DNA from 4 places in the Porphyrobacter sp. CACIAM 03H1 genome. Region 4 is predicted to be linked to each of the others. Evidence: predicted binding sites of a transcription regulator. Region 4 holds the regulator's gene; each other region holds the start of a gene.

Region 1 (5,484 bases), 1.6 Mb from region 4:
GCCCCCGCCGGTTGGCGATCGCCGCGAAGCTGGGCGAGGCGGGGTTGGGCGAGAGGAACGGCGGCTCGACCGCATGGCACCCCCCGCACGCCGCCTCGACGAAGGCCGGTGCACGGGTGTCGCGCGAGGGCGATGTGGACTTGCCCACCATCGGCGGCGGGTTGTCGGTGCCGGGGGTCTGGCAGGCGGCAAGCGCGAGCAGCAGGGCCGGGGCGAGAAGGATGAGGCGATGTTTCATGCCGGTCTTGTCCTCCCTATCGGCCCTGCATTCCTTGACCGGGATCAAATTTCCCGCAAGCCTTCGCCTGTGGAACGACGGCTTTTCCCGAGAAATGGCGGCAGGCTGGTGCCCTGAAGGCACGGCGCGATCATCCTCCGATCCGGACACGCCGCTGCGGGGGGCATCGTTGCCGCCGGGGAACCAGCGAGCGATTGATGCTGTATGTCTCCTGAAGGGAGGATGTCAGCGTGAGCGGACACGAGACGGACTGCGAGCGGCGGCGCGAAGCAGGGCTCGCCAATGCGAACCTGCGGCTCCAGGCGGTGCTCGACAACGCGTCCTTCGCCATCTTCCTGATGGATGACCGGCAGCGATGCATCTACATGAACGCGGCCGCCGAGGAGCTCACCGGCTACACGCTCGACGAGGTCCTAGCGCTCGACCGGCCGCTTCACGACATCATCCACCACACCCACCCCGACGGGCGGCCCTTCCCGCTGCACGAATGCGCGATCGACCGGGCCTTCCCCGAACATGCCCAGACGCGCGGGGAGGAAATGTTCGTGCACCGCGACGGTCACTTCTATCCCGTCGCATTCTGCGCCAGCCCGATCCGCGACGAGGCGTCCCAGACCATCGGAACGATCATCGAGGTGCGCGACATCTCGCAATACAGGCGCGCGCAGGCCAATCAGCGGGTGCTGATCAACGAGCTCGACCACCGGGTGAAGAACACCCTTGCAACGGTGCAGGCGATCGCGGGCCAGACCTTCGAGGGCAGCGATGCGGCGGCGCTGGCCAGCTTCAAGAACCGGTTGACCGCCCTGTCCAAGGCGCATGAAGTGCTGACCCGCAACGCGTGGGAGCCGACCGCGCTCGACCGCATCGCCGGCAGCGTGGCCGGGACCTTCGGGCCCGACCGCTTCACGCTGGCCGGCCCCGAGCTCATCGTCTCGCCGAAGGTGACGGTCGCGCTGATGATGGCGCTGCACGAGCTTGCCACGAATGCGGTGAAGTATGGATCGCTGAGCATCCCCGGCGGCCGGGTGCGGATCAGCTGGCGCCACGAGCCCCCGGACGACAGCGTGCTGGAAGTGGTGTGGGAGGAAAGCGACGGCCCGCCCGTGACCCCGCCGACCCGCACCGGCCTCGGCATGCGGCTGATCGAGGAACAGCTCGCCTACGAATTCGGCGGAAGCACGCAGATTCGCTTCGAACCCGGCGGTCTCCTCTGCACGATCGATCTGCCTCTGGCCTAGCGCCGGAACGGATCGGGGCGGTTCAGGGCGCAACAATCATGCGCCGGCCCGTGCAAAAGATTCACGGGTGGATTCGAATGATTCAATCACCATATTTTTCTTCACAGATTCAATTTGGGGCTTGCAGGTCCCGCGACTCAAGCTTGCTCCACGCGTCGCGGGTCTGACCCGGCTCTGAAACGGAGCCGTCATGGTAACTAGGTGCTTAATCGCCCGTTGACGCGGATTCCCCGGTGATTCATCATCTAGTGGTTCGGCGCAAATCGGACCCCCAAGCCGTGGTGAATCCCTGCCGCTCCCCAGCGGAGCGAAGGAGGGAGGACTCGCTTCGGCACACAGGGCCTGCAGCGCGCCACGAACGGGATCGACCGACCTGCCCTGCCGACCGCGACAGCGCAGTCCTGTTGGCAAGTCTGTGGACCCGGCGGTATGGAACAGAATCGGAACATGGCCTCTTGTGCCATAGTCCCGATTCGGGGGAGAAGTGGGGCTGACAATGGATTTCAAGGCGAGCGACAACGTGCCCGATGACGCGGTGAACACCGAAGTGACCAATGAAAGCGAAACCGGCGCGGGTGCGGGGGATGAAAAGGCTGTGACGATGAAGACGATGGATACCGGCTCCGACGCCCTGATCGCCGCCAAGGCGGGCGAGGCGCTGGTGGACGCGATGGCCACGGCCATGAAGGATGCGGGCAAGACCGACAGCAAGAAGGTCAACGACCGCCGCTTCGCGATCGTCACCGATGCGAGCCGCGACGCGCGCCTCACCGATTTCGGCAAGGAAACCCTGACCGACCGCTACCTGCTGCCCGGAGAGACCTATCAGGATCTCTTTGCCCGCGTGGCCGATGCCTATGCGGACGATCAGGACCACGCCCAGCGGCTCTACGACTACATTTCGAACCTGTGGTTCATGCCCGCCACGCCCGTTCTCTCGAACGGCGGCACCAATCGCGGTCTGCCGATCTCGTGCTACCTGAACTCGGTCGAGGACAGCCTCGAAGGGATCGTCGGCACCTGGAACGAGAACGTGTGGCTCGCTTCGAAGGGCGGCGGGATCGGCACCTATTGGGGCAATGTCCGCGGCATCGGGGAGCCGGTGGGCCTGAACGGCAAGACCAGCGGCATCATTCCCTTCGTGCGGGTGATGGATTCGCTGACGCTGGCGATCTCGCAGGGCTCGCTGCGGCGCGGCTCGGCCGCCTGCTATCTCGACATCTCGCACCCCGAGATCGAGGAGTTCCTCGAAATCCGCAAGCCTTCGGGCGACTTCAACCGCAAGGCGCTGAACCTCCACCACGGCGTGCTCGTCACCGACGAGTTCATGCAGGCGGTGCGTGAAGGCGCCGAATTCACCCTGCGCAGCCCCCGCGACGGGTCGGAGCGCGGCAAGGTCGATGCGCGCTCGCTGTTCCAGAAGCTGGTCGAGACCCGGCTGGCCACCGGCGAGCCCTACATCGTCTTCTCCGACACCGTGAACCGCATGATGCCCAAGCATCACCGCGATCTCGGGCTCAAGGTCTCGACCTCGAACCTGTGCTCGGAAATCACCCTGCCGACCGGGATCGACCACCTTGGCAATGACCGCACGGCGGTGTGCTGCCTCAGCTCGCTCAACCTCGAGACCTGGGAAGAGTGGAAGGGCGACAAGCAGTTCATCGAGGACGTGATGCGCTTCCTCGACAACGTGCTGCAGGACTACATCGACCGCGCGCCCGACGAGATGGCCCGCGCCAAGTATTCCGCCAGCCGCGAGCGCAGCGTCGGCCTCGGGGTGATGGGCTTCCACTCCTATCTCCAGCAGAAGGGCGTCGCCTTCGAGAGCGCGATGGCGAAGGCGCTGAACCTCCAGATGTTCAAGCACATCCACGCCAAGGCCTCGGAAGCCTCGATGCTGCTCGCTCAGGAACGCGGGCCCTGCCCCGATGCCGCCGACATGGGCGCGATGGAGCGGTTCAGCTGCAAGATGGCGATCGCGCCGACCGCGTCGATCTCGATCATCTGCGGCGGGACCTCGGCCTGCATCGAGCCGATCCCGGCCAATATCTACACTCACAAGACCCTTTCGGGCAGCTTCATCGTGCGCAATCCGTACCTCGAAAAGCTGCTCGAGAAGAAGGCGAAGAACTCGACCAACGTCTGGAACTCGATCCTCGAGCGCGGCGGCTCGGTCCAGCACCTCGACTTCCTGACACCCGAGGAGAAGGCGGTCTACAAGACCAGCTTCGAGATCGACCAGCGCTGGCTGCTCGAATTCGCCGCCGACCGCACGCCCTATATCGACCAGGCCCAGTCGCTGAACCTGTTCATCCCGGCCGACGTCGACAAGTGGGACCTTATGATGCTGCACTACCAGGCGTGGGAACGCGGCATCAAGTCGCTCTACTACCTGCGCTCGAAGTCGGTGCAGCGCGCCGGGTTCGCGGGCGGGGTCGAGGCCGACAACACCTCCGAGGCGCCCCGGATCGAGCTTGCCGCCAATGGCGAGCAGACCGATTACGAGGAATGCCTGAGCTGCCAGTAATCGCAGCCGCAGCGCGCGGGCGGGGGCCCGGCCGGCCACCCGCCTGCCCTGCGACCACGGGGGAGGAAGCGATATGAACGTGCCATTCGTCGTCGCACTGATCGGCCTTGCGGTCAGCGCGTGGTTCGCGGTCCAGTCGGTGCGCGAGTTGAAGCGCAACCAGCCCGGCCACCTGCGCAACGCCGCGATGATCCACATCGCGATGGTCTCGATGCTCGTGCCCTTCTGCCTGATCGTCATGGCCTATTACTGGCCCGCCTGAATCCGCGCGGGGGTCACCCCCGTATATGCTATACTGATCGCCTGACCGGAGACTAAGCCCATGTCGCTTCTCGAAGCCCGCCCGACCTACAAGCCCTTCCAGTATCCCTGGGCCTACGACTTCTGGAAGCGCCAGCAGCAGATCCACTGGATGCCCGAGGAAGTGCCGCTGGGCGAGGATTGCCGCGACTGGGCGCAGAAGATCACCGATCACGAGCGCAACCTGCTCACCCAGATCTTCCGCTTCTTCACCCAGGCCGATGTCGAGGTGCAGAACTGCTACCACGAGAACTACGGCCGCGTCTTCAAGCCGACCGAGGTCAAGATGATGCTCGCCGCCTTCTCCAACATGGAGACGGTGCACATCGCCGCCTATTCGCACCTGCTCGACACCATCGGGATGCCCGAGGCGGAATACAGCGCCTTCCTCGAATACGAGGAGATGAAGGACAAGCACGACTTCCTCGGCCAGTTCGGCGTCGACACGGATGAAGACATCGCTCGCACGCTCGCGGCCTTCGGCGGCTTCACCGAGGGGCTCCAGCTCTTCGCCTCCTTCGCCATGCTGATGAACTTCCCGCGCCACAACAAGATGAAGGGCATGGGCCAGATCGTCAGCTGGTCGGTCCGCGACGAGAGCCTGCATTGCGAGGGCATCATCAAGCTGTTCCACACCTTCTGCGAGGAACGCCAGTGCCTCACCAAGGCGGTGAAGGAGGACCTGATCGACATCTGCCAGAAGACCGTCCGCCTCGAGGACGCCTTCATCGACCTCGCCTTCGAGATGGGCCCGGTCGACGGCATGAGCGCCAAGGAGATCAAGCGCTACATCCGCTACATCGCCGACTGGCGCCTGAAGCAGCTGGGCCTCCAGGAGATCTACATGATCGAGGAACACCCCCTGCCGTGGCTCGCGCCGCTGCTGAACGGGGTGGAGCACGCCAACTTCTTCGAAACCCGCGCGACCGAATATTCGAAGGGCGCAACCCGCGGCAACTGGAACGACGTGTGGTCGAGTTTCGACAAGCGCCAGAAGGCGAAGGCGGCGAATGAGGGCACTGCGGAAGAGGCCGAGGCCGGGCTGTTTGGGGCTGAGGCTGCGGAGTAGGTTGCTATGAGCTTGCCCTAACGAACTTCTGCAAACAATTGCACCCCTTACGAAGTATAATGAGGCCCCCGCAGTATCTGCGGGGGCTTTTTCGCTCAACGAAAGGAAG
Region 2 (5,484 bases), 140 kb from region 4:
GCTTCTTCGACATGGGCCGGACCTATAACGGGGCCTCCGGTGAATGGGAAGTGAAGCCGCGCGCGCCCTCCCCCGCGTCTGCGCATTTTCCTACCCGGGAAAAATATGTTCCCTTCCGCCCATGACCAAGCCCAGCACCCCCGCCGCGCCCGCCCCCGACCCGGCCGATCCGCTCGCCTTCACCCCCGTCCCGCGCAAGCGCATGCGCCGCCGCGGGTGGAGCGCCGCCCGCCAGCGCGAATTCATCGAACACCTCGCCGAAACCGGCTCCGTGCGCGCCGCCTGCCGCCGCATGGGCGTGGGCGAGCACCAGGTCTATGTCCTGCGCAACCATCCCGAGGGAGCCTCCTTCCGCAAGGCCTGGGAGGCCGCGCTCGACATGGGCATCCAGCGGATCGAGGACGTGGCGATGGACCGCGCCCTCAACGGGGTCGACCAGCCCGTCTTCTATCACGGCGAGGCGGTCGGCGAGCGGAAGGTCTACAACGACCGGCTCCTGATGTTCCTGCTCAGCAACCGCGCCCCCGAACGCTTCGCCGCCGGTGGAGGCCCGCGCGGATTGAACGCGGTCGGCCAGATGGAGCTCGAGCGGCTCAGGAAACAGTGGCGCAAGGAATGGGAGGCCGAAATGGGCTTCGTCTCCGCCGCCGAGATCAAGGCGAGCATCGACCGCAAGATCGAGAACATCCGCCGCACGATGGAGCCGCGCCGCATCGCCCGCTGGGCCGCCATGTCCGAGGAAACCCGCGAGGCCTTCGCCCGCTTTATCGCGCTGCGCGACCGCGACCTCGCCGCGATGAAGGCCGACGAGGCCACCCGCGCGCTGATGGCGGTCGACTACGACACCCCCGCCACCTGCTTCGAGGCAACCGGCCCGATCTCCGAAACCCTGCTGCGCGCCGAGATGAACCGGGACGAGGCGCCCGCCGGGAGGGAGATCGTGGTTCCTTGTGGCAGAAGCCGGAGCCGGAACCGGAGCGGGAGGCGAAGACGGTGTGGACGTTGAAGGATGAGAGCTTTGATCCGTAGGGCGGTGAAGGTGTGGCAATCCTCCCCTGCAAGCGAAGGGGCCTACGTGGAAATCGAGAATTCGCTTGGCACATGCGACTTCATCATTGTCTTTGGCCTGCATTGTGATCATTAATTTAGCACCATCAATGCTTTAGGATGCGGAAATTTGAGGCTGATTTATCTTGACGAGGCTGGGATCTCCGCATCGGAGCCGGTAGCCGTTGTCGTTGGCATCATCATTGACCCGGACAAAGACTGGAGAAGTCTCGAAACCTATCTTCGAGGGGTTGCACATTCATATATGCCAGAAGATGAACGTGAGGGATTCGTTTTTCACGCGAAAGATATATCCGCAGGAAACAAAAATTTCAGTAATAACAAAAATTGGCCGAAAGAGCGCCGTCAAGATTTCATCAAAGAAATCTTGTATGCAAGAACTTTTCTCGGATTTTCATTATGTGTCGGATTGTGCAGAAAGCACGCCCATCACACTGGACATTCCGCCGCGTTAATCCGCCATTTAATGGCATACTCATTCTGCGTCATTGGTTGTGAATATTATATAAGAACGTACGGAGACATCAACGAACTTGGCATGGTAATAGCCGAAGATACTCCTACTGCACGCAAGAAAATAAAGGATATCCACACCGAATTAACTTCAAAAAAATCGACCTTTCCTGTTTACAGAGATTTTCTTCCCCTGCAGAGAATCATTGATACTGTTCATTTTGCCTCAAAGGCCGATTCACCCCTGCTTCAATTCGCAGATGCTTGTGCATTCGCATTTCGAAGGTATTTTGCAGGTTATAACGATGCAGAACCGTACGTTGATGCTTTATATGGGCCAGCTAGCTCCTCGATCAGAGTGCCGGTTGATCTAGGCGACGGCTACTTTACCTGCGCTTCCATAGAAGCAGTTGGTGTATAAAGCTTCGCAAACTCAGCTCCCTCCGGCCGCCGCGGTAGCACCTCCAATGGTTAAGAGCAGCTTCGTCACTTACGGCGCCAGAGGGCCATCAGTCCCGCGATCGTGTTCGACCGGCTGGCCGCATGAACCGAACCATTCGGAGGATAAGCTGGCGAAAAGCCACCTCGCGGTCGCGACGTCGCCATGGCTGGCTTCAATCCTTCAACGAACGAGATGGCGGGAACAGCAGGAGGAGAAGGTCGCCGCGCATCTTCAAATTTTGGTGAAAGCCTTGACAATCCAATCGTTACGCGCAGCCTCAGCTGCTGTGGCGAAAGTGGGCATCAACCTGACGTCACTAACGCCGTAAAGAGCAAGCAGCTCCTGTAAATCACGCGAATACTCGCGGCGTAGTACATACTTACGCAGTACGCGGTCGCCTGGCGAAATCGACTGAAGGCTCTCTAATGATGGATAAACTCCGACGTTTGCGAAGTATTCGCTCGACGCATCTTCACCTAAAACAGTAAAAACGCTCATTTGTGCACGAGCGTGCACGTTTATTTTTATACTTGGGTGGAACATTTGAACGGATAAGCGATATACCTTATCAAATTCATCAGTGAACTCTAATGTATTGCTCCGTGGACTCATCGCCCAAACCGCAATTTCACCTTCGGATTCGCCATTCCACCAGTCTCGCGATGCAAAATGCAACGCAAAGAGAGGATTCGTCGTCCAATCAAGCAAGTGAGTGGGCAAGCCGTAGTGTTGAGCCAATTCATATATAAACCTCAGCCTGAGATTCTGATGAACATCGCCGAACGAATTTGTAAAACAATGATGAACTCTTTGCGGACTGAAAAATCGTTCACCAGATTGAATTAATCCTTCATATACATCCAACATGTCAATCTCACCTATCTCGTGGCATTTTTTGCAGAACTCGCTGATTGACCACATCAATATGTGAGAATTTATAAAGTATTCGGCTTGCCCAGAATTCAAATTACTCCAATCGCGCGTTTCCAAAACCCGCTTCTCGTATCTAGAAACTGCATCTAGCAATCCAGCGTAACGCGAGGAAAGAGGCCGGAATGCTGAGGGAAGTAGCGGCCAACTCGCGTCTGAATGTCCCCGAAACAGCCAGGGACTATACCCCGGAGCGCGCGCGAAGCGTCGCTTACGCGGTTCGAACACGTCAAAAAACGTTGCTGCGGTGAATTGCCTGCCAAACGGGTCGCTATCGATTGTCTCGAAGTGTTTGCTCGAATCCATGCTTCAGACCTGCCATGCTCAATCTACTCGCGTGCATTATACATCAGTTACTTCGAGACAGAAAATTGATATCGCTTCGAAAGTATGTCTATCAAAAATTGCCGGAAGACTGATCTTCTTCTCCTCTTGTTTTGCGCAATCGCATGAAAGTGCAGCCCTTGGACAAACTCAAGGCAAACGGAGGGTGGGGTTACTCCTCACCCACCCTCAGCGCAGCGATAACCGCCTCGTGCGGAATGGAAACATTCCCATACTCACGCATCCGCGCCTTCCCCCTCTTCTGCTTCTCCAGCAGCTTCCTCGTCCGGGAGATATACCCGCCATAGCACTTCGCGGGCACGGCCTTGCGCCGGGCTTAATTCCCATCAACCACGCCCCGCCACGCCCGCTCAACCTTTCGCACTCACCTTCGCGCAAGCATCTGAAGGGGAAGCGCAATGTGGGCACGGTTGATCGGGGACGAGGCGGGTGCGACCGCGATCGAGTATGGGCTGATCGCCGCGCTCATCGCGCTGGCGGCGGTGATTGCGTTCCAGCAGCTCGGGCTGACGCTCGAGGGGGTGTTCAACACGATCAACGCGGCGATGTCGGGCGGGTCGGCGTGAGGCGGGATCTTCGCGGCTTCGCATGACACGTTCGGAACGCGGCGCCCGCCCCTCCGCCACCTTCGGCGGTCCCCCTCCCCTGAAGGGGAGGATTGCGGGTTAGGCAGTCAGACCCGTTCGTCCTGAACTTGCCGGAAGCGAAGCTGACCCGAAGGGTCAACGACTGTTCTTCCCTTCTGCTGCTGTGCGCGGCTCAAGAAAGTGCAGTGCTTCGACAAGCTCAGCACGAACGGGAATCAGGAAGGTTAGCCGCGGCAAAGCCGCGGCCTGCGTCGAACGGGTTGGCCTGCGGCGACCCGCCGGCCGGAATGCGGCCTCTGGCTTCTAGCTTGCCGTTCGCTGCGCGAACGTCTGCGCTAGGCGCTGGGCCTTATTCTTCCCCCATCCGCAACGCCGCAATGAACGCCTCCTGCGGGATGGAGACATTGCCATACTCCCGCATCCGCGCCTTGCCCTTCTTCTGCTTCTCGAGCAGCTTCTTCTTGCGGGTGATGTCGCCGCCGTAGCACTTGGCGGTGACGTCCTTGCGCAGGGCGGCGATGGTCTCGCGGGCGATCACCTTGCCGCCGATCGCGGCCTGGATCGGAATCTTGAAAAGATGCCGCGGAATCAAGTCTTTAAGCCGCTCGCACATGCCGCGGCCGCGCTCCTCGGCGTTGGCGCGGTGGACGATCAGGCTGAGGGCGTCGACCGGCTCGTTGTTGACGAGGATGTTCATCTTCACAAGGTCGTCCTCGCGGGTGCCGATCTGTTCGTAGTCGAAAGAGGCGTAGCCGCGCGAGATCGACTTCAGGCGGTCGTAGAAGTCGAACACCACCTCGTTGAGCGGCAGCTCGTAGGTCACCTGCGCGCGGCCGCCGACATAGGTGAGTTCGGTCTGGATGCCGCGGCGGTCCTGGCACAGCTTGAGGATTGCGCCGAGATATTCGTCGGGGGTGTAGATCACCGCCTTGATCCACGGCTCCTCGATCGACTCGATCCGGTTGGTGTCGGGCCAGTCGGCGGGGTTGTGGATGTCGATGGTCTTGGCGTCCTCGGTCTTCGAATGGCCGAGGTGGATGCGGTAGACCACCGAAGGCGCGGTGGTGATGAGGTCGAGATCGTATTCGCGGCTGAGGCGTTCCTGGATGATTTCCAGATGCAGCAGGCCGAGGAAGCCGCAGCGGAAGCCGAAGCCCAGCGCGGCGCTCGATTCCATCTCGAAGCTGAAGCTTGCATCGTTGAGGCGTAATTTGGCGATGCTCTCGCGCAGCTTCTCGAAATCGGCGGCGTCGACCGGGAAGAGCCCGCAGAACACCACCGGCTGGACTTCCTTGTAGCCCGGCAGCGCCTCGGTCGCCCCGCCCTTCACCGTGGTGATGGTGTCGCCGACGCGGGCCTGTTCGACTTCCTTGATCTGCGCGGTGATGAAGCCGATCTCGCCGGGGCCGAGTTCGGTGAGGTCGGTGCGCTTGGGGGTGAAGCAGCCGACGCGGTCAACGAGGTGCTGGGTGCCGCCCTGCATGAACTTGATGTTGAGGCCCTTGGTGAGCTTGCCGTCGATCACGCGCACGAGGATGACGACGCCGAGGTACGGGTCGTACCAGCTATCGACGAGGCTGGCCTTGAGCGGGGCTTCGGTCGTGCCCTTGGGCGGCGGGATGCGGGCGACGACGGCCTCGAGCACTTCCTCGATGCCGA
Region 3 (5,484 bases), 240 kb from region 4:
TGCCATCGCGCAGGGGCGCAGCCGCGTCGAGTTCCCCGACGTCTCCGCCCGGATCCAGCCCGAGACGCTGAGCTTTGCGGCGGCGGGCACCACGATCATCGAGCAGAACTTCGACTACGACCTCCTCACCCCCGGCAAGCTGATGGAGAAGGCCATCGGCCAGACCGTCACCCTGCTGCGCACCAACCCCGCCACCGGCGCCGAGACCCGCGACCGGGCGAAGGTGCTCTCCACCGCCGGGGGCGTCGTCATCCAGATCGGCGAGCGGATCGAGGTGCTGCGCGACGACGGCCTGCCGGTGCGGGTCATCTTCGACCGCGTGCCCCCCGGCCTGCGCGCGCGGCCCACGCTCTCGGTCAACCTCGACTCGGCGCGCGGCGGCACCCGCCCGGTCGCCCTGCGCTACCTGACGAACGGCCTCGGCTGGAACGCCGATTATGTCGCGCTCTACAACGAGGCCGCGGGCACCATCGACATGCAGGGGTGGGTGACGCTGACGAACGGCACCGGCACCACCTTCCACAATGCCGACACCGTGCTGGTCGCGGGCAACCCGAATGGCGGGGGCGGCGGCTACGGTTACAACCAGCGCGGCATGACCCGCGCCGGGACCCAGGCGGCGGAGCGCGAGCGGCTCGGCGATTTCTACCTCTACCCGATCAAGGGCCGCACCACGATCGCCAACGCCCAGACCAAGCAGGTGAGCTTCCTCGACGTGCAGGCCGTGCCCGCGCGCAAGATCTACGCCGCGGGCGTCGACTGGCAGCAGAACGACGAACAGCCCCGCAACGTCCAGAGCCGCATCGCCTTCTCCTCCTCGCGCGAGCAGGGCCTCGGCGATGCGCTGCCCGCGGGCACGGTGCGCTTCTACCAGCGCGACCGCGAGGGCACCCCGCAGTTCATCGGCGAGAACGCCATCGGCCACACCCCGATGGGCAGCGAGCTGTCGCTCGTCACCGGCGATGCCTTCGACATCACGGTGAGGGCCGAGATCGAGAAGCGCGAGACGATCACCGGCGCGGAGTGGGAGAAAAGCGCCCGCTACCGCATCTTCGAGGGCGGCCAAACCCGCGAGGTCACCATCGAGCGCCCCAAGACCTTCTACCGCACTACCATGCGCTACACCCTCACCAATGCGAAGGCGGCCCCGGTCGAGGTCGAGCTCACCCAGACCGGCCTTGCGCGCGGCTGGTGGGGCGACGACACCCGCGTCACCCTCGAGGACATCAAGGGCGAACAGCTCAATGCCGACCGGCGCAAATATGTGGTCCCCGTGCCGGCCGAGGGCGAGCGGGTGATCCGCGTGACCTACGAAACCCGCTACTGAGGCGGCGGCGATGCGGCTGGCCGCAACCTGCCTCGTGCTCGCCGCGCTGGCCGGCGGGCCGCTCGCCGCGCGCGAGGTGGTCGACGCCTCGCCGCCCGCCGACCTCTCGGTGACGATCTACCGCGATCCCGACCGCGACCCGGACAAGCGGTTGCGGCGTGAGCGGCCGGGCGGGATCGCGATGATCTCCGAAACCCGCCGCGTGACGCTCCCGCCGGGCGAATCGACGATCCGCTTCGAAGGCGTGGCCGAGGGCATGATCGGCGTCTCCGCAATCGTCACCGGCCTGCCCGGCGGCACCATCGAGATGAACCGCAACGCGCAGCTCCTCTCGCCCGCCGCGCTGGTCGACGGGACGCTCGGCAACCGCGTGACCATCACCCGCACCAACCCCGCGACGGGTGCCGCGACCAGCGAGCAGGCGGTGGTGCGCACCCGCGCCGACGGGGGGCTCGTGCTCGAAACATCGCAGGGCTTCGAGGCGGTGCGCTGTTCGGGCCTGCCCGAAAGCCTTTCCTTCGCGCGCGTCCCGCCCGGTCTGTCGGCGCGCCCGGTGTTCTCGGTCGACACCCGTTCACCCGAGGGCGGCACCTTCGACGTGACGCTGACCTATCTCGCCTGGGGTTTCGACTGGCAGGCCGATTACGTCGCCAGCCTTTCCGAGCAGGCGAAAGGCGGCGAGCTTAGCCTCGGCCTGCTGAGCTGGCTCACCCTCGTCAACGACAACGGCCAGAGCTTCGATTCCGCGCGCCTCCAGATCGTCGCGGGGCGACTCAACCTGACCAGCGATTACCGCAGACTCGCCGATCCGCCGGTGGCCGAGTCGCTGCGCCTGACCTGCTATCCGATCGGCAGCACCGCGGCGGGCACGGCGCCGCCCCCGCCGCCGCCGCCGCCAGCTCCGCCGCCCCCGCCGATGGCTGCGCCCGTCATGATGGCTGAGGCGATCACCGTTACCGGCGCCCGGATGCAGGCTGCCGATGCCGGCGTGGTGACGGCATCCGAGGAAAACCTCGGCGATCTCAAGCTGTTCCGGGTGCCGGGGCGGGTGGACGTCTCGGCCAAGGGGATGAAGCAGGTCGCCTTTCTCGACAAGGACGGGGTGAAGGCGCGGCTGCTCTATCGGACGACCTGCGATCCCTACACCGACAGCGCCGAGGAGCCGCTCGCGGCAGAGCTGCTCCTGGCGACGCGGAACGAGGAGGCGCGCGGCCTCGGGATCGCGCTGCCGCAGGGGGCGATGACGCTCTACGAGCCGGCCGCCGGGGGCGAGCGGCTCGCCGGGCGCACCACCCTGCGCGACTATGCCCGCGGTCAGGAAATGGAGCTGGAACTGGGCGAGAGCGCGCAGGTCTTCGCCCGCTGCGCCGCCCAGCAGGCGGGCGGGGCGGGCGAGATCGCGCGGCAATGGGTGCCGATGCGCGCCAGCCTCACCAACGCCAACCCCCATCCCGTGACCATCCGGCTGCAACTGGGTTACACGAGCGGTTTCGACATCCGCTTTCCGGGGCAGAAGGTGGTGGTGAAGGACGGCTGGCAGACGGCCGAAGTGACCATCCCCGCCAATGCCGAACGGCGTTTCGACTGGCAGCTGCGCTCGGCCACGCGCCCCTGAGGCGCGGGTAGGGAAGGGCGCGCGGGGCAGGGCGGAAAAATTATCCGTTCCCTACTTGTTCCATGAGAACAAATGCGATACATGCTGCCCCAGCGGGCGGCGGAAAACTCCGCCTTGCCCCTAGGCAAGCGAAGGAGCGCATGCGATGGCTACCCAGTTGAAATTGGTCGAAGAGGACAGGAAAGCCGTGGATCGTCAGAAGGCTCTGGAAGCCGCGCTTGCGCAGATCGATCGTGCCTTCGGCAAGGGTTCGGCGATGAAGCTGGGCTCGAAGGAGACGATGCAGGTCGAAGCGATCTCCACCGGATCGCTGGGTCTGGACATCGCGCTCGGGATCGGCGGCCTGCCGCGCGGCCGGGTGATCGAGGTCTACGGGCCGGAAAGCTCGGGGAAAACCACGCTGGCGCTGCACGTCATCGCCGAAGCGCAGAAGATGGGCGGCACCGCGGCCTTCGTCGATGCCGAACACGCGCTCGATCCGGTCTATGCCAAGAAGCTGGGCGTCGACATCGACGAGCTGATCGTCTCGCAGCCCGACACCGGCGAACAGGCGCTCGAGATCACCGACACGCTGGTGCGCTCCAACGCGATCGACGTGCTGGTGGTCGATTCGGTCGCGGCGCTGGTGCCGCGCGCGGAAATCGAGGGCGAGATGGGCGACAGCCACGTCGGCCTTCAGGCGCGTCTCATGTCGCAGTCGCTGCGCAAGCTCACCGGCTCGATCAGCCGTTCGCGCTGCATGGTGATCTTCATCAACCAGCTGCGCATGAAGATCGGGGTGATGTACGGCAACCCGGAAACCACCACCGGCGGCAATGCGCTCAAGTTCTACGCCAGCGTGCGTCTCGACATCCGCCGCACCGGCCAGATCAAGGACCGGGACGAGATCATCGGCAACACCACCCGCGTCAAGGTGGTCAAGAACAAGGTGGCGCCGCCGTTCAAGCAGGTCGAATTCGACATCATGTACGGCGAGGGCATCTCCAAGATCGGCGAGATCCTCGATCTCGGGGTCAAGGCGGGCCTGGTCGAGAAGTCGGGGAGCTGGTTCTCCTACGATTCGATCCGCATCGGGCAGGGGCGCGAGAACGCCAAGACCTACCTGCGCGACAATCCTGAGGTTTGCGACCGGTTGGAAGCTGCGATCCGCAGCCGCACCGACCAGGTCGCCGGGGAGATGATGACCGGGCCGGACGCGGACTCGGACATGTGATTCCCAAGCGGGCGCCTGCCTGAGCCCGGAGTGTCCCGCTCCGGTCCGGCTGTCCCCATCGGTGCCCGGACAAGCGGAACGCCGGTGCGAGCCCTCCCCAGGCCCGCACCGGCCTTTCGCGTTTCGGGGGGTCCTTCTGCCCTCTGCCGTCGCGGTGTCTTCGGCCTGTCGTGGCGATGTCGTTGCACGGTCGTCGCGATGCGGTTGTTCTTTGAACCCCGGTCCGGGCGCTCGCAATGCGCGCTCCATTGCGTTCGGCCCGCGCTTTGCCTAACTGCACGCCCATGACGTCGACCAACGAAATCCGCCGCTCCTTCCTCGACTACTTCGGTAGGAACGGGCACACGCCCACGCCGAGCGCGCCGCTCGTGCCCTACAACGATCCGACGCTGATGTTCGTCAACGCCGGGATGGTGCCGTTCAAGAACGTCTTCACGGGCCTCGAAACCCCCGCCAGCCCCCGCGCCGCGTCCTCGCAGAAATGCGTCCGCGCCGGCGGCAAGCACAACGACCTCGACAATGTCGGCTACACCGCGCGGCATCACACGTTCTTTGAAATGCTTGGGAATTTTTCCTTCGGCGACTACTTCAAGGAACAGGCGATCGAACATGCCTGGACCCTGCTGACCCGCGAATGGGGCCTGCCCGCCGACCGGCTCACGGTGACGGTGTATCATACAGACGACGAGGCCCACGCCTTGTGGCGGAAGATCGCCGGCCTGCCCGACAGCCGCATTATCCGCATCCCGACCTCGGACAATTTCTGGTCGATGGGCGACACCGGCCCCTGCGGTCCCTGCTCCGAGATCTTCTACGATCACGGCGATCACATCTTCGGCGGTCCCCCGGGCAGCCCCGACGAGGACGGCGATCGCTTCGTCGAGATCTGGAACCTCGTGTTCATGCAATACGAGCAGCAGGCCGACGGTACGCGTCGCGACCTGCCCAAGCCCTCGATCGACACCGGCATGGGCATCGAACGCATCGCCGCGGTGCTCCAGGGCGTGCACGACAACTATGACACCGACACCTTCAAGGCCCTGATTTCGGCTTCGGAATCGCTCACCGGTGTTGCTGCGGAGGGGGATCATGCAGCCTCGCACCGCGTCATCGCCGATCACCTGCGCTCGACCAGCTTCCTCATGGCCGACGGGGTGCTTCCCTCGAACGAGGGCCGCGGCTACGTGCTCCGCCGGATCATGCGCCGCGCGATGCGCCACGCACACCTCCTCGGCGCCTCCGAGCCGCTGATGCACCGCCTTGTGCCCGCGCTCGTCGGGGAGATGGGGCAGGCCTACCCCGAGCTCGTCCGCGGACAGGCGCTGATCG
Region 4 (5,484 bases):
CTATGCCGGTGCGATGGCGCGGCTCGGCACAGGGCGTTCGCTGATCGTCTCGGGGGACGAGGGGCTGGACGAGCTGAGCCTCGCGGGCGGCAACGAGGTCGCGGTGGTGACGGGGCACGGCTTCACCATGGAGCGCGTGGATGCCTCGGCCGCCGGTCTGCCCCATGCGCCGATCGAGGCGATCCGGGGCGACGATGCGCGGCACAACGCCGCCGCGCTCAGGGCGCTGCTGATGGGCACCCCCGGCCCCTATCGCGATGCGGTGCTGTTCAACGCCGCGGGCGCGCTGACGGTCGCGGGACGCGGCGAAAGCTGGCCGGAGCGGGCGGCCATGGCCGCCGAGGCGATCGATTCGGGCGCGGCCCTGGCCTTGCTCGAACGCTGGATTGCTTTAGCGAAGTGAGACGATGAACAAGCTCGAGGAAATCTGCGCCGCCAAGCGCGAGATCGTCGCCGCCCGCAAGCTGGCGATCAGCGACGACCAGCTCGCCCGCGCCGCGCGCATCCAGACCGCCCCACGCGGGTTCGAGGCCGCCCTGCGCGCGCGCGCGGCCTCGGGATTCGCCCTCATCGCCGAGATCAAGAAGGCCAGCCCCTCCAAGGGCCTGATCCGCGCCGACTTCCGCCCGGCCGAGCACGCCGCCGCCTACGAGGCGGGCGGGGCGGCCTGCCTCTCGGTGCTGACCGACGCGCCCTATTTCCAGGGCCACGAGGATTACCTGATCGAAGCCCGCAGCGCCTGTGCCCTCCCCGTCCTGCGCAAGGACTTCATGGTCGATCCCTGGCAGTGCCTCGAGGCGCGCGCGATCGGGGCCGATGCGATCCTGATCATCGTCGCCGCGCTGGACGATACCCTCATGGCCGAGATCGAGGCCGCCGCCCGCGAACTGGGGATGGACGTGCTGGTCGAGGTCCATGACGAGGCCGAGCTCGAGCGCGCCGCCCGCGTGCTGCAATCGCGCCTGATCGGGGTCAACAACCGCGACCTCAAAACTTTCACCACCTCGCTCGCCGTCACCGAGCGTCTCGCTCCGCTGATGCCCGAGGGCACGCTGATAGTGGGCGAGAGCGGCATCAACACCCACGCGGACCTCACGCGTCTGGCCGCGTCGGGCGTGCGCACCTTCCTCGTCGGCGAGAGCCTGATGCGCGCTGACGATATCGCCAGTGCCACCCGCGCCCTGCTCGGGGCAGAGTAGCAAGGGCCCGTTCGTGTCGAGCGCAGTCGAGACACCGGTCTTGAGCCTCTCGACTTCGCTCGAGGCGAACGGTTAGGGAGGCCCATGACCAGACTCACCCACCTCGACGAAAGCGGCGCGGCGCACATGGTCGATGTCGGCGGCAAGCCCGCCACCGCCCGCCGCGCGGTCGCCGAGGGGCGGATCGCGATGCGGCCCGAAACCCTCGCCGCGATCCGCGCCGGCAATGCCCCCAAGGGCGACGTTCTGGGCACCGCGCGCATCGCCGGGATCATGGCCGCCAAGCGCACCGGCGAGCTGATCCCGCTGTGCCACCCGCTCGGGCTCGAGGCGGTGAACATCGAATTCGATTACGAGGAAAGCGCCATCCGCGCCGTCGCCACCGCCTCTCTCACGGGCAAGACCGGGGTCGAAATGGAAGCGATGACAGCCGTTTCCATCGCACTCCTCACAATCTACGACATGGCCAAGGCGCTCGACAAGGGGATGGTGATCTCCGCCGTGCGCCTGATCGCCAAGTCCGGCGGCAAGTCGGGCGACTGGACCGCGCCCGAATGACCGCGCCGCTCGGTCTCGAGGACGCGCAGGCCCGCCTGCTTGCCCTCGCACCCGCGCTCCGTTCCGAGACCGTCCCCGCCGATGCCGCGCTCGGGCGCGTGCTTGCCGGGGACGTGCACGCCGCGCGGACCCAGCCCCCGGCCGACCTTTCGGCGATGGACGGCTATGCGCTCGCCCCCGGCGAGGGGCCGTGGCGGCTGGTCGGCGAGAGCCGCGCCGGCGCGCCGTTCCGCGATGTCCTCTCCCCCGGCGAGTGTGTGCGCATCTCGACCGGCGCGATGGTGCCACCGGGAGCCGACCGGGTGCTGCTTCAGGAGGACGCGGCCGACGAGAACGGGCGGATCACCGCCACCGAGATGCCTCCGCCCGGCCGGCACATCCGCGCGCGCGGATTCGATTTCCATGCCGAGGACCTGCTGCTCGCGAAAGGCACGCGGCTCACCCCCGCTCGCCTCGCGCTGGCCCTCGCGGGCGGACATGGCACGCTCCCCGTCACCCGGCGGGTGCGCGTGGCGGTGATGGACAGCGGGGACGAGCTGGCACCCGATCCCGCCCGTTGCCTCCCCCACCAGATCCCCGCCAGCAACGCCGCCATGATCGCCGCGATGCTCGCGCCGCTGGGGTGCGAGGTCACGCGCATCGGGCCTGTGCCCGACGACCGCGAGGCACTGGCGGGGGCGCTTGCTCTGGCCGAGGGCACGGACATCCTCGTCACCTCGGGCGGGGCCTCGGTCGGCGACCATGACCTGGTCAAGCCCGCGCTCGCCGACTGGGGGGCCGGGATCGCCTTCTGGAAGATCGCGATCAAGCCGGGCAAGCCGCTGCTGGTGGCCACGCGCGGCGACCAGGTGATCCTCGGCCTGCCGGGCAATCCGGTGTCGAGCTTCGTCACCGCCTTCCTCTTCGCCCTGCCGCTGGTGCGGGCGGCGCAGGGCGATCCCGATCCCCTGCCCCGCCCCGTGATCCTGCGCGCGGGCGAGCCTCTGCCCGCCGTCGGCCCCCGACGCGAGTTCCTGCGGGCGGTGAGCGAGGGGGACGCGGTGCGACTGGCAGGATCGCAGGATTCATCGGCGCTCTCCGCCCTGGCGGCCGCCGATTGCCTGATCGATCGCCCCGCAGGTGCCCCGCCCGTCCCCGCAGGCGCGCCCGTTCCGGTGTTCCGCCTCCAGAATGGCTGAATTGCGCGGGTTTGCTGCGGGCCGCGCTTGACTCAGTCAATTTAGTTTCCTAATTGTTCCTTGTTCGTTCACCTTAATGGCGAGCGGCCAGTGCAATCAACGCACCTGTTCGGGGTGCCTCTTGGCGCACGCAAGGGATTGGCATGGTGCGCTGTGACCGGCGCACCGTGGGTGCGACCACAGGAGACTTGACCAATGCTGACGGCAAAACAGCGCGAGCTGATCGTCTTCATCCAGCAGCGGCTGGAGGAGACCGGGATCTCGCCGAGTTTCGAGGAAATGAAGGAGGCGCTCGATCTCAAGAGCAAGTCGGGCGTGCACCGGCTGATCTCCGCCTTGGAGGAACGCGGCTTCCTGCGGCGCCTGCCCAACCGGGCGCGCGCGCTCGAGGTGATCCGGGAACCGGGCGACACCACGCCCTCTCGTGCTGCGCCGGCCGGCGACAATGTGGTGGCCATGCCCTCGCCCGCGCCCCGCGCGCCCGAGGCTGCGAACGACGTGATCGAGCTGCCGCTACACGGCCGCATCGCCGCCGGCGCCCCGATCGAGGCGCTCGAAGGCCAGTCGACCCTGCCCGTGCCCGCCGCGCTGCTCGGCCCGGGAGAACACTATGCGCTCGAGGTGTCGGGGGATTCGATGGTCGAAGCCGGGATCTTCGACGGCGATTTTGCGCTGGTGCGGCGCACTAGCACCGCGCGCGACGGCGAGATCGTGGTCGCGCTGGTGCGCGGCGAGGAGGCGACGCTCAAGTATCTGCGGCGCGAGGGCGGACAGGTCCGGCTCGATCCGGCCAATGCGGCCTATGACCCGCAATACTACCGCCCCGACGAGGTCGAGGTGCAGGGCAAGCTCGCCGGCCTGCTGCGGCGCTATCACTGAGGTGATCCGGGCCGGATGGCTGCGAACATGTTGGAGTTAGAGGGGCGCTTACGGCGCCCCTTTTTCCATCCTGTCGTGGCCCGGCGAGCGCCGTTCCAAGGCGATGTCGTGCCGGTGTCATTGCCGCTTCATCGCCCGGTCGTTGCTTCGTGTGGTGCTGTCTGACCGGGCGGTGCTTCGGCGCTTGCCTCCGGGCGCGGCTTTCCAACCCGTTCCTTGCCGCCCTGCCACCACCCGTGCTCCCCCTGGCTCGCGGCGACGGTGGCGATCCGCTCCCTCGCGAGGTCGATCGCCAGTCCTCCCGTGTGCTCCAGATACCGCCGGTCCGCCTTGAGCCAGCGCGGACGGCACGAGCGCGGGAGAAACCGCTCGGCCACGACGATATCCGCATCGGCGCAGGCCGCCGCAAGGGCGCGCTCCTCGATCTGCTCGCGCCCCCGCCCCAGCAGCAGCACCGATTCGCGCCCCCCGCGCTCGAGGCTCATCGTGCAGAAGGCCGAGGAACAGCGCGCTCCCGGCCACTCGGCCAGCGGCACGGGCTCGGCCGCGACGCCGGCGAGTTCCATCAGGTTGTCCCGTGTGTAGGAAGAACGGCTGTCGCGCAGGGCAAGCAGGCGCGGGTTTCCTTCGTCATCCTCGACCGTGAGACCCACCTGCCGACCGTCACCCGCCACCAGTACGTCCGGAATCGGGGTCGCCGCCGCCATCGCGCTCGCGGCGGCGACGGGCAGCAGACCGGCAAGCCGCACCCGCCCGCGCCACAGCGCCAGCCATAGCCCACCGGCCGCGAAGAGCGCCACCGTGAGCCCGCCGATCTGCGGCATCAGGCGCACTGCGCCCGCCTGCGAGGCGGTGAGATGCGCGATGGCGAGCAGCAGCTCCAGCGCGCGCGCGACCAACCACCACACGGGCGCTCCCAGCCCCAGCGTGTCGAGGAGAAGTCCCAATGCAATCAGAGGCATGGCAATGAAGGTGACCAGCGGGATGGCAACCACATTGGCGAGCGCGCCATAGATGCCGGCGCGGTGGAAGTGGAACAGCACGATCGGCATCAGTGCGAGCTCGATCACCACACCGGTCGCGAAGAGCATCGCCACCCGCCGCCCGCCGCGCGCCCACCATGGCTCTTCGCGCGGGGCGAGGAAGGTCTGGACGGGCGCGGAACCTGCCAGTGCGACGATGGCCAGCACCGCGGCAAAGCTCATCTGGAAGCTCGGCCCGATCGCGCTCTCCGGCCACAGCAGCAGCACGAACCCCGCCGCCAGCGCCACCATCCTGAGCGACAGCGCATCACGCCCGAGCGCCAGCGCGCCGAGCACCAGCAGGGCGGCGACGCAGCTGCGCACCGTCGGCACCTCAGCCCCGGTCAGCAGGGTATAGCCCACCCCGGCGAGCGCCCCCGCCCCCGCCGCCACCACCGGCAGCCGCACCCGCAGGGCAAGCGCAGGCCAAAGGGCGAGCAGCCGCAAGGCGAGGAAATAGGCCGCGCCGATCACCGCGCTGACGTGGAGCCCGCTGATCGAGAGCAGGTGGGTTAGCCCCGAATCCCGCATCGCCGCCTCGTCCACCCCCGCGATACCGCCGCGGTCGCCGCTCGCAAAGGCCGCCGCGATGGCCCCGGGGGAACCCGTCACCTGCCTTCGCACATGGTCGGCAAGCCCGCGTTGCAG

Evidence for each region. Region 4 encodes LexA, which represses DNA repair genes until DNA is damaged. Its sites were predicted from a motif close to GTTCCNCNCTTGTTCT; they were not measured.
Region 1: CBR61_RS03480 (ribonucleoside-diphosphate reductase subunit alpha) is a predicted target of LexA. The motif match lies at 1,911-1,926, and genes of this name have one in related genera.
Region 2: CBR61_RS11590 (FRG domain-containing protein) is a predicted target of LexA. The motif match lies at 3,317-3,332, and genes of this name have one in related genera.
Region 3: recA (recombinase RecA) is a predicted target of LexA. The motif match lies at 2,989-3,004, and genes of this name have one in related genera.

The regions. Positions count from the first base shown of each region.
Region 1 is NZ_CP021378.1:714,380-719,863, forward strand. It holds gene CBR61_RS03470 (hypothetical protein) at 1-238, opposite strand, end outside; gene CBR61_RS03475 (sensor histidine kinase) at 469-1,479, shown strand; gene CBR61_RS03480 (ribonucleoside-diphosphate reductase subunit alpha) at 1,976-4,006, shown strand; gene CBR61_RS03485 (hypothetical protein) at 4,080-4,268, shown strand; gene CBR61_RS03490 (ribonucleotide-diphosphate reductase subunit beta) at 4,329-5,375, shown strand.
Region 2 is NZ_CP021378.1:2,424,640-2,430,123, forward strand. It holds gene CBR61_RS11575 (outer membrane protein assembly factor BamD) at 1-13, opposite strand, end outside; gene CBR61_RS11580 (hypothetical protein) at 122-1,006, shown strand; gene CBR61_RS11585 (DUF3800 domain-containing protein) at 1,178-1,942, shown strand; gene CBR61_RS11590 (FRG domain-containing protein) at 2,195-3,199, opposite strand; partial or broken gene CBR61_RS11595 (hypothetical protein) at 3,390-3,554, opposite strand; gene CBR61_RS11600 (Flp family type IVb pilin) at 3,637-3,804, shown strand; gene lepA (translation elongation factor 4) at 4,175-5,484, opposite strand, start outside.
Region 3 is NZ_CP021378.1:2,527,101-2,532,584, reverse strand. It holds gene CBR61_RS12090 (DUF4139 domain-containing protein) at 1-1,327, shown strand, start outside; gene CBR61_RS12085 (DUF4139 domain-containing protein) at 1,338-2,942, shown strand; gene recA (recombinase RecA) at 3,088-4,155, shown strand; gene alaS (alanine--tRNA ligase) at 4,440-5,484, shown strand, end outside.
Region 4 is NZ_CP021378.1:2,287,918-2,293,401, forward strand. It holds gene trpD (anthranilate phosphoribosyltransferase) at 1-403, shown strand, start outside; gene trpC (indole-3-glycerol phosphate synthase TrpC) at 408-1,199, shown strand; gene moaC (cyclic pyranopterin monophosphate synthase MoaC) at 1,284-1,757, shown strand; gene CBR61_RS10960 (molybdopterin molybdotransferase MoeA) at 1,754-2,935, shown strand; gene lexA (transcriptional repressor LexA) at 3,131-3,814, shown strand; gene CBR61_RS10970 (ComEC/Rec2 family competence protein) at 3,943-5,484, opposite strand, start outside.